2 regions of the Roseixanthobacter glucoisosaccharinicivorans genome follow, and region 2 is predicted to be linked to the other one. Evidence: predicted binding sites of a transcription regulator. Region 2 holds the regulator's gene; the other holds the start of a gene.
The links. The regulator HrcA, encoded in region 2, represses chaperone genes, less so after heat shock. The targets are predictions, from matches to a motif close to GTTAGCACTCNCNNNNNGNGAGTGCTAAC.

Region 1: the regulator HrcA is predicted to act here: its motif matches at 1,866-1,894, upstream of groES (co-chaperone GroES).

The regions. Positions count from the first base shown of each region.
Region 1 is NZ_CM195538.1:2,016,658-2,021,876, forward strand. Features, by position in the region: gene V5F78_RS09060 (ABC transporter substrate-binding protein) at 186-1,838, shown strand; gene groES (co-chaperone GroES) at 2,006-2,293, shown strand; gene groL (chaperonin GroEL) at 2,340-3,971, shown strand; gene recQ (DNA helicase RecQ) at 4,275-5,219, opposite strand, start outside.
Region 2 is NZ_CM195538.1:429,507-434,725, reverse strand. Features, by position in the region: gene V5F78_RS01875 (hypothetical protein) at 1-394, shown strand, start outside; gene grpE (nucleotide exchange factor GrpE) at 482-1,114, opposite strand; gene hrcA (heat-inducible transcriptional repressor HrcA) at 1,199-2,299, opposite strand; gene rph (ribonuclease PH) at 2,541-3,254, shown strand; gene rdgB (RdgB/HAM1 family non-canonical purine NTP pyrophosphatase) at 3,254-3,889, shown strand; gene hemW (radical SAM family heme chaperone HemW) at 4,096-5,214, shown strand.

The DNA of each region.
Region 1 (5,219 bases), 1.6 Mb from region 2:
GCAAAAGGATTGTCGGCTCGCTACCTTGCGCGAGCCAGACTAAAATTTGGTATATCGGTTCAAATTCAAGGCGTTAGCAGCGAAGGTGGGAGACTGCTGACAAGACGCGGCGGGCGCGTTTGCGGTTTCCATGGACGCCGGGCAGGGGCGGCAGTAACGTTTCGTGATCGCGTAGGACAAAAACAATGCCGCGCCGTTTTGCGGTGTACTTCAACGCTTCACTCCTGGCCGGCTTTGTCGCATTCATCTGCCTGACGGCCTGTTCGCCCACGCACGCCCAGTCGACGCCGAGACATTCCGGGCTGGAGCCGGTGCGAATTCAGCTGAAATGGTCCCATCAATTCCAGTTCGCCGGCTTCTACGCGGCCGTTGCGAAGGGTTTCTACCGGGACGTAGGCCTGGACGTGTCGCTGGTCGAGGGTGGGCCGGCCATAGATCCCGTGGCGGTGGTGCTGTCCGGGGCGGCCGCATTCGGGGTCGGCAATTCCTCGCTGATCGTGGATCGCGCCCAAGGGCGCCCGCTGGTCGCGCTCGCCGCGATCTTCCAGCATTCCCCGTTCGTGGTGCTGGCGCGGCGTGGCGACGGCATCAACGGCCCGGCCGACCTGCGTGGCCGGAAAGTGATGATCGAGGAGCATTCCGCCGAGGTGCTCGCCTATCTGCATGCGCTCGGCCTGTGGCCCAACAAGCTCCAGATCCTGCCCTATGAGGGCGATCCGCTGGTGCTGGCGCAGGGCGAAATCGCCGCCATCAACGCCTATTCCACAACCGAGCCGTTCATCCTGCTGCGCAACGACGTGCCCTACCAGACCTTCAACCCGCGCGAACTGGGTATAGATTTCTATGGGGACACGCTGTTCACCACGTCCGGCGTGGCGGCGGAGCGCCCGGAGCTGGCGCGGGCGGTGCGCGATGCCTCGCTGCGCGGCTGGCAATATGCGCTAAACCACCAGCAGGAAATCATCGACCTGATCCTGCGCGACTATATGCCGGGCTTCGACCGGCGGCGCCTCGAATTCGAGGCCGACGCCATGCGCCCGCTGATCATCGCGGACGTGGTGGACCTCGGCTATCAGAGCGAGGCGCGCTGGCGCCGGATCGCGGACCAGTTCGCCGCTGCCGGCATGATGCCGGAGCACTTTCCGCTCTCCGGCTTCATCTTCGAGGCCCCGCGCCGCAGCCTGCGCTGGCTCTATCTCTCGCTCGCGGCGGCGACGCTGCTGGTGATGGTGGCGGCGTTCCTGGCGCAGCGCTTCTATCGCCTGAACCGCCAGTTGCGCCGCGAGATGGAGCTGAGCCGGCGCCTGCAAAGCCGCCTCTCCAAGCTCGCCGCCACCGATGACCTGACGCAGGTGCTGAACCGGCGGCGGTTTCTGGAGCTGGCGGGCGACGCCTTCGCCCGCGCCCGCGCCGCCGGAACGGCGCTCAGCGTCGCGGTCATGGATCTGGATGACTTCAAGGCCGTCAACGACAGCCATGGCCATGCCGCCGGGGACGAGGTGCTCCAGGCGGTCGCGCGTGCCGTCTCGGACATGATCGGCACCACGGCGGTGTTCGCCCGCACGGGCGGGGAGGAATTCGCCCTGCTGTTTGCCGGGTTCTCCCAGGAAGCGACCCTCGCGAGTTGTGAGCGGATCCGCGCGCGCATCGCCGAGCTGCGGGTCCGCGCACCCTGTGGGGATGTCATAAGCCTCACCATCAGCGTCGGTGTCGCGGGCATGGGCGCCGACGACGAGACGTTCGACGCCATGCTGGCGCGGGCCGATTCGGCGCTTTACATGGCCAAGAAGGACGGGCGCGACCTTGTGCGCGCGCATCCCCTCCCGGTGTCGTGTTGAGCCGATCGAGGAGGCCGGAAGAGGAGCGGTAGCACTCACCACCGAAGAGTGCTAATAATCCGCCCGCCGACCCTTGCGGGGGGATTATGCCCCTCTTAGATCAGGCTGGGCGGCGGCCGTGGTGCCGCGCCCGTGAAGAAGATCAAACATTGAACCGGAGGTTCCCGATGGGTTTCCGCCCTTTACATGACCGCGTGGTCGTGAAGCGCATTGAAGCGGAGCAGAAGACTGCTGGCGGCATCATTATCCCCGACACCGCCAAGGAAAAGCCCCAGGAGGGCGAGGTGGTTTCCGTGGGCCCTGGCGCGCGTGACGAAAGCGGCACTGTTGTCGCCCTCGACGTGAAGGCCGGCGATCGCGTGCTGTTCGGCAAGTGGTCCGGCTCCGAGGTGAAGATCGACGGCCAGGACCTGCTCATCATGAAGGAAAGCGACATTCTCGGCGTGATCGCCTGAGCATTCGCCTTTTCTTCCACGTTCCTCGAAATTCAGGAGACGGCACATGGCTGCCAAAGAAGTAAAATTCTCCGTTGATGCGCGCGATCGCTTGCTGCGCGGCGTCGACATTCTCGCCAACGCCGTGAAGGTCACCCTCGGTCCCAAGGGCCGCAACGTGGTGATCGAGAAGTCCTACGGCGCCCCGCGCATCACCAAGGACGGCGTGACCGTCGCCAAGGAAATCGAACTGGAAGACAAGTTCGAGAACCTCGGCGCCCAGTTGCTCCGCGAAGTCGCGTCCAAGACCAATGATCTGGCCGGCGACGGCACCACCACCGCGACCGTGCTGGCCCAGGCGATCGTCCGTGAAGGCGCCAAGTCGGTTGCCGCCGGCATGAACCCGATGGACCTCAAGCGCGGCATCGACCTCGCGGTCGACGCCATCGTCAAGGATCTCGCCGCCAAGTCCAAGAAGGTGACCTCGAACGCCGAGATCGCCCAGGTCGGCACCATCTCCGCCAACGGCGACGCCGAAGTCGGCAAGTTCCTGGCCGAGGCCATGGAGCGCGTGGGCAACGAAGGTGTCATCACGGTCGAGGAAGCCAAGACCGCCGAGAGCGAGCTGGATGTCGTCGAAGGCATGCAGTTCGACCGCGGCTATCTCTCCCCCTACTTCGTCACCAATGCCGAGAAGATGCGCGTTGAGTTCGAGGATCCCTACATCCTCATCAACGAGAAGAAGCTCTCGGGCCTCCAGGAATTGCTGCCGGTTCTCGAAGCCGTCGTGCAGTCCGGCAAGCCGCTCGTGATCATCGCCGAAGACGTGGAAGGCGAAGCCCTCGCCACCCTGGTGGTGAACAAGCTGCGCGGCGGCCTCAAGGTCGCGGCGGTGAAGGCTCCCGGCTTCGGTGATCGCCGCAAGGCCATGCTGCAGGATATCGCCATCCTGACCGGCGGCCAGGCCATCTCGGAAGACCTCGGCATCAAGCTCGACAGCGTCGATCTTTCCATGCTCGGCCGCGCCAAGAAGGTCGTGATCGAGAAGGAAAACACCACGATCGTGGACGGCGCCGGCGAGAAGGCCGACATCGAAGCCCGCGTGGCGCAGATCAAGGCGCAGATCGAGGAAACCACCTCGGACTACGACCGTGAGAAGCTCCAGGAGCGTCTGGCCAAGCTGGCCGGTGGCGTCGCGGTCATCCGCGTCGGCGGCTCCACGGAAGTGGAAGTGAAGGAAAAGAAGGACCGCGTCGACGACGCCCTGCACGCCACCCGCGCTGCGGTGGAAGAAGGCATCGTCCCCGGCGGCGGCGTCGCGCTGCTGCGCTCCATCGCGGTTCTGGCCGGCATCACGGTCGAGAATCCCGACCAGAAGACCGGCATCGAGATCGTGCGCCGCGCGATCCAGACCCCGGCCCGCCAGATCGTCCAGAACGCGGGCGACGATGGTTCGGTCGTGGTCGGCAAGATCCTGGAAAACCCGGATTATTCCTTCGGCTACAACGCCCAGACGGGCGAGTACGTCGACATGGTGAAAGCCGGCATCATCGACCCCACCAAGGTCGTGCGCACCGCGCTTCAGGATGCCGCCTCGGTGGCTTCGCTGCTCATCACCACGGAAGCGCTCATCGCCGAAGTGCCCAAGAAGGGCGGGGCCGCGATGCCCCAGATGCCCGGCGGCGGCATGGATTACTGATCGCTTCACAGCGGTTGGATCACGGAAAGGGCGCAGCGCAAGCTGCGCCCTTTTTCGTTGCGCGCAGCTCTGTTGCGCGTGTGTCTTCAGAGAAAGCTTTAAGAACTTCCTTCGTTCGTCATGGCCGGGCATGTCCCGGCCATTCACGCAGCGCCGATGCACGACACTCGCAAGGCTGGCGCCGGCGGCACCGCGTAGATGCACGGGACAAGCCCGTGCATGACCGTGCTCTGCTGCAATCGCGCCGGACCAGGAATGTCGACCGGTCCCAGACCTCACGCGGCCCGCCCAGGAATGCGTGCCCTACGCCTCGCGGACCGCTTTCAGGAATTGCGGGCCATAGCGCTCCAGCTTGGCCTCGCCCACGCCGGAGACGTCGCCGAGCCCGGCCAGCGAGCGCGGGCGGGCGCGGGCGATCTCCATCAGCGTGGTGTCGTGGAAGATCACATAAGGCGGCACGCCCTGCGCGCGCGCCAGCTCCAGGCGCAGCGCCCGCAGCTTCTGATACAGCGCCTCGTCGTGCGGATCGGAGAGCGCGGCCTTGGGCGCCCGCGCCCCGCCGGGGACCCGCGCCGCACGCGTGCGCGCCTCCACCTTCAATTCGATGCGCCGTTCCCCGCGCAGCACCGGGCGGCAGGCGGCGGACAAGGACAGGCCGCCGTGGCCTTCCACATCCACCTGCAACAGGCCGAGCGCCACCACCTGGCGGACGATGGCGCGCCATTCGTCCCGCGAGGTCTCCTTGCCGATACCGAACGTGCTCAGCGCCTCGTGGTTGAATTTGGTGATCTTCTCCGTGCTCGCCCCCACGAGCACGTCGATCACATGGCCGGCGCCGAAGCGCTCGCCGGTGCGATAGACACAAGACAAAAGCTTCTGCACCGCCTGCGTGCCGTCATAGGTCCGCACCGGCTCCAGGCAGGTATCGCAATTGCCGCACGGCTCGTCGCGCTGTTCCTCGAAATAAGACAGCAGCACCTGGCGCCGGCAATTGGCGGTCTCGCACAGGCCGAGCAGCGCATCGAGCTTCTGCCGCTCCACGCGCTTGCGGGCTTCCGGGGCGTCGGACGCCTCCACGAACTGGATCAGCTTCGCCACATCCTCGACGCCATAGAGCAGCAGCGCTTCGGAGGGCAGACCGTCGCGCCCGGCGCGGCCGGTCTCCTGATAATAGGCCTCGATGCTCTTCGGCAGATCGAGATGCACCACGAAGCGCACGTCCGGCTTGTCGATGCCCATGCCGAAGGC
Region 2 (5,219 bases):
TAAGGTCATCGGCAATACCGCCGCGGTGCTGACCGAGGGCGACAAGGACGTGGTGGAAAGCGCGAGCCAGCCGATCTTCGTGGTCGGCGTTTCGCCCGGCACGCCGCGTGAGGACGATCGCGGGCAGTTCGCCCTGCGCTCGCTTTCCTCGGTGCCGGCGGTTCGCGACATGCATATCGACCGGGCCGAGCCCTTGCGCATCGGCGGCCAGCCGGGCTTTGAGATCATCGCCACCGCCAAGGATGCCACATCGGGGGCGGACGTGAAGGTAATCCAGTGGCTGCGGTTCGGCTCGAACGCGCATATCCGGATGATCACGGTGGTGAAGGCGGATGCCTTCCAGGATACCTACACCCGCGTCCGGGCGATCCGCGATGGGATCGAATCCAACTGAGGACACACCGAGGGCGCTCAAATAAAAAGCCGCCGCGCCTAAACGGCACGACGGCTTTCGTTCAACCGAACCGGCCGGAAACGGCGCTCAGTTCGCGGAACCGTTCTCAGCCTTGGCCTCGCCCGGCGCCACCTTGGGACCGCCGCGCGAAACGCCGACCATGGCGGGACGCAGAACCCGATCACCGATCACATAGCCGGACTGGACCACCTGGACCACGGTGCCGTTGGGCACGCTCGCGTCCGGCACCTCGAACATGGCTTGGTGCAGATTGGGATCGAATTTCTCCCCCACCGGCTCCACCTTGCGGATGCCGTGCTTTTCCAGGCCCTTCTGAAGGCTGCGCTCGGTCAGTTCCAGGCCGTCCAGCAGCGCCTTGAATGCGCCTTCGGCCTTTTCCTTGGCTTCCGCTTCCACCGCGCCGAGGGCGCGGGCGAGATCATCGGCAACGTTCAATACGTCACGCGCGAAAGAGGCGATGCCATAAGTCTTGGCATCAGCCACTTCCTTCTCGGCCCGGCGACGGATGTTCTCCGCTTCCGCGTAGGCGCGCAGGAACTTGTCCTTCAGGTTCGCGACCTCGCCCTCCAGCCGCTGCTTTTCCGCGTGGAGTCCACCGGCCTCTTCCGCTTCGGCGAGCGCTTCCATTTCCGCGCCCTCCGGATCGGAGTTCAGGTCGGTATGGGGCTTCGCGTCGTTCGCGCCACCCTGATCGCTCATGCCCATGTCCTCGTCGCTAACAACACCGCCCCACGGGCAGGTGCACCGAATTCGCCCCGCATATCGGGGGCATGGCGGGAAAAATCAAGCCGCGTCGGCCCCCGGAGCGCCGAGAACGCGGCTCACGACCCGCGCCGTGAAGTCCACCATGGGCACGATGCGCCCATAATTGAGCCGCGTCGGTCCGATCACCCCAAGCACCCCCAGCACCCGGCCCTGGCTGTCGTGATAGGGCGCGACGATGGTGGAGGAGCCGGAGAGCGAGAACAATTTATTCTCCGAGCCGATGAAAATGCGCAGCGACTGGGCATCCTCCGCCCGGCCGAGCAGATCCACCACGTCGCGCTTGGATTCGAGATCGTCGAACAGCAGGCGGATGCGTTCGAGATCTTCCAGGGCGTGAAGATCCTCCAGCAATTTCGCCTGGCCGCGCACGATCAGCTTGCGCTCGGCCGGCCCGTCGCCGGACCAGGAGGCAAGGCCTGCCTCAACCACCCGGGCGGTCAGGGCGTCCAATTGCTGGCGCAGGTCGCTCAACAGGTTTTCCATCTCGGCCCGCGCCTCGGCGAGCGTGCGGCCGCGAATATGGGCGTTGAGGAAATTGGTGGCCTCGGTCAGCGCCGAGGCCGGAAGGCCAAGCGGCAGCGGCACGGCCCGGTTTTCAACCTGCCCGTCCTCGGACACCAGAATGACCAGGGCACGGTTGGTATCCAGCGGCACGAATTCCACATGCTTGAGGCGCGGATCGGTCTTGATGGCCGTCACCACGCCTGCGCCGCGCGACAGGCCGGAGAGCAAGGCGGAAGCCTCGCGCAGCACGCCGTCGACGGTATAGCCCTTGGCTGCGGCGGCGACCTGGGATTCGATGTTGCGCCGGTCGCCCTCGCTCACATCGCCGATTTCCATCAGCGCATCGACGAAAAAGCGCAGTCCGCGCTCGGTCGGCAGGCGCCCGGCGCTTGTGTGCGGCGCGTAGATCAGCCCCGCCGCTTCCAGGTCCGCCATGACGTTGCGCACGGAGGCCGGCGACAGCGACATGGGGATGAGGCGCGCGATGTTGCGCGAGCCCACCGGCTCGCCGGTCGCGAGATAGCTTTCCACGATCTGGCGGAAAATCTCGCGCGAGCGCTCGTCGATCTGTCCGAGGGCGGCTGAAAAGGGAGGAATGATGGGGTCGATGGGCAAGGCCTCACTCCGGATCGGGCGGGCGGGATAAAGCAGGGGGACAGGTGCGCGGCGCCGGCGGGGACATTGCATGATGCCGCAGATCATCCCGCCCGATATCTCGCCGGTTATCTCGCCGCGACACCATCGCCTGTTCGCACACCGCGCCCACCTGAACCATGACGCAGCATACCACGCCCCTTGCTCCTGCGCGCGCCCACCCCTAAAACGACGGCCAGTTTCACAACGGATTGGATAGATTATGCGCCCGAGCCGCCGCGCGAGCGACGAGATGCGAGCCGTTTCCTTCGAGCGCAACGTTCTGCGCCATGCCGAGGGCTCGTGCCTCGTCAAGTTCGGCGACACCCATGTGCTGGTGGCGGCGACCCTGGAAGAGCGCCTGCCGCCGTGGCTCAAGGGCCAGGGCCGCGGCTGGGTGACGGCGGAATATTCCATGCTCCCCCGCGCCACGCTGGAGCGGACCCGGCGCGAATCCACCACCGGCAAGCAATCCGGCCGCACGCAGGAGATCCAGCGGCTGATCGGCCGCTCCCTGCGTTCGGTCACCGACCTGGTCGGCCTCGGCGAACGCCAGATCACGCTGGATTGCGACGTACTCCAGGCCGACGGGGGCACCCGCACGGCCGCCATCACCGGCGCCTGGATCGCCCTGCACGATTGCATGAGCTGGATGTATTCGCGCTCCATGCTGAAGACCATCCCCCTGCGCGAGCACGTCGCGGCGGTCTCCTGCGGCATTTTCGAGGGCACGCCGGTGCTCGATCTCGATTATCCCGAGGACAGCAAGGCGGAGACCGACGCCAATTTCGTCATGACCGGTTCCGGCGGCATCGTCGAAATCCAGGGCACGGCGGAAAAGACCCCGTTCAGCGAGGCCGAATTCCTGCAATTGCTCTCGCTCGCCCGCACCGGCATCAACCAGCTGGTGGATTTGCAGAAGCAGGCGGTGGCCTGATGACCCATCGCCGGCTCGAAGGGCGGCTGGTGGTCGCCACGCACAACAAGGGCAAGCTCATCGAGATGCGCATGCTGCTCGAACCCTATGGGGTGGAAGCGGTGGCCGCCGGCGAACTCGGCCTGCCCGAGCCCGACGAGACCGGCACCACGTTTGCCGCCAATGCCCGCCTCAAGGCGGTCGCGGCGGCGAGCGCGGCGCAATTACCCGCCTTCGCCGATGACAGCGGGCTGGTCATCGACGCGCTCGGCGGCCAGCCGGGCATCCACACCGCCCGCTGGGCGGGGCCGGAGCGCGATTTCGAAAAGGCGATGGAAACCATCCAGTCGCTGCTGGTGGCGCGCGGCGCAACCGACCCGGATTCGCGCACCGCCCGCTTCGTCTCGGCCCTGTGCCTGGCGTGGCCCGACGGCCATGTGGAGGAATTCGAGGGCGTGGTGGAGGGCGAACTGGTGTGGCCGACCCGCGGCGCCAAGGGGTTTGGCTATGATCCCATGTTCGTACCCGAGGGCCACACCCGCACCTTCGCGGAAATGAGCGCGGAGGAGAAGCATTCCATGCCGCCGCTCGGCTTCGGCCTCTCCCATCGCGCCCGCGCCTTTCGCCAATTGGCGCAGGCCTGCCTGGAGGCATGACCACGACGACCGCTTCTGCGCTTTCCGCTTCAAACGGTTCAGGCCCTCTCCCGAGTGCGGGGGAGGGTTGGGAGGGGGCACGCGCCGCAGCGCCGATGCCAGCGTCTCGCACGCCCTCTTTCCCCCACCCCGGCCCTCCCCCGCAAGCGGGAGAGGGGGCGGCCCGCCCGGGTGGAGAAGATCGTGCCGGAGGCTTCGGCGTTTATGTGCATTGGCCCTTCTGCCTCGCCAAATGCCCCTATTGCGACTTCAACAGCCACGTGCGCCACACCCCGCCCGATCAGGCGCGCTTCATCGCCGCTTTTCGCCGGGAGATTGCCCATATGCGCGCCCTCACCGGGCCGCGCGAGGCGGGGACGGTGTTCTTCGGCGGCGGCACGCCCTCGCTCATGGCGCCAAGCACCGTCGCGGCGATCCTGGAGGCGGTGAATGCCGCCTGGCCGCTTGCCGCCGATGCCGAGATCACGCTGGAGGCCAATCCCACGAGCGTCGAGGCCGAGCGGTTTCGCGGCTATCGCGCGGCGGGAGTGAACCGGGTGTCCCTGGGCGTGCAGGCGCTGGACGATGCCGAGCTGAAAGCGCTGGGCCGCATGCACTCGGTGGATGAGGCGCTGGCGGCGGTCGCGATCGCGCGCAATGCGTTCGAGCGCGTGTCTTTCGATCTCATCTATGCCCGCCCGCGCCAGAAGCCGGAAGACTGGGCGCGCGAGCTGAAACGCGCCATCGCGGAAGGATGCGAGCATCTCTCGCTGTACCAGCTCACCATCGAGCCGGGCACCATGTTCGAGAAGCTGTATTCCGCCGGCAAGCTGTTGATCCCGGACGACGACCATGCCCGCGCGCTGTGGGATGTCACGCAGGAGATCACCGCCGCCGCCGGGTTGCCGGCGTATGAGATTTCCAACCACGCCCGGCCCGGCGCCGAGGCGCGGCACAATCTCGTCTATTGGCGCTATGGCACCTATGCCGGCCTCGGCCCCGGCGCCCATGGGCGGCTGGCGGTGGACGGGGCGCGCCGCGCCACCTTCACACAGAAGCAGCCCGAAAAATGGCTGGAGCTGGTGGAGGCGAACGGCCACGGCATCGTGTCCGACGAGACGTTGGCGCGCGCCGAACAGGCCGACGAGCTACTGCTCATGGGCCTGCGCCTGGCGGAGGGCGTTGATCTTGCCCGATATGCACGGCTCGCGGGACCGGCCATCCCCGAAAGCCGCATCGCACCTCTGGAAGCGGACGCCCTGGTGAAGCGCACCGGCGACCGCCTCGCCGCGACCCCCGCTGGCTTCCCGGTGCTGAACGCCATCATTGCAGCGCTCGCGGACTAGGCGTT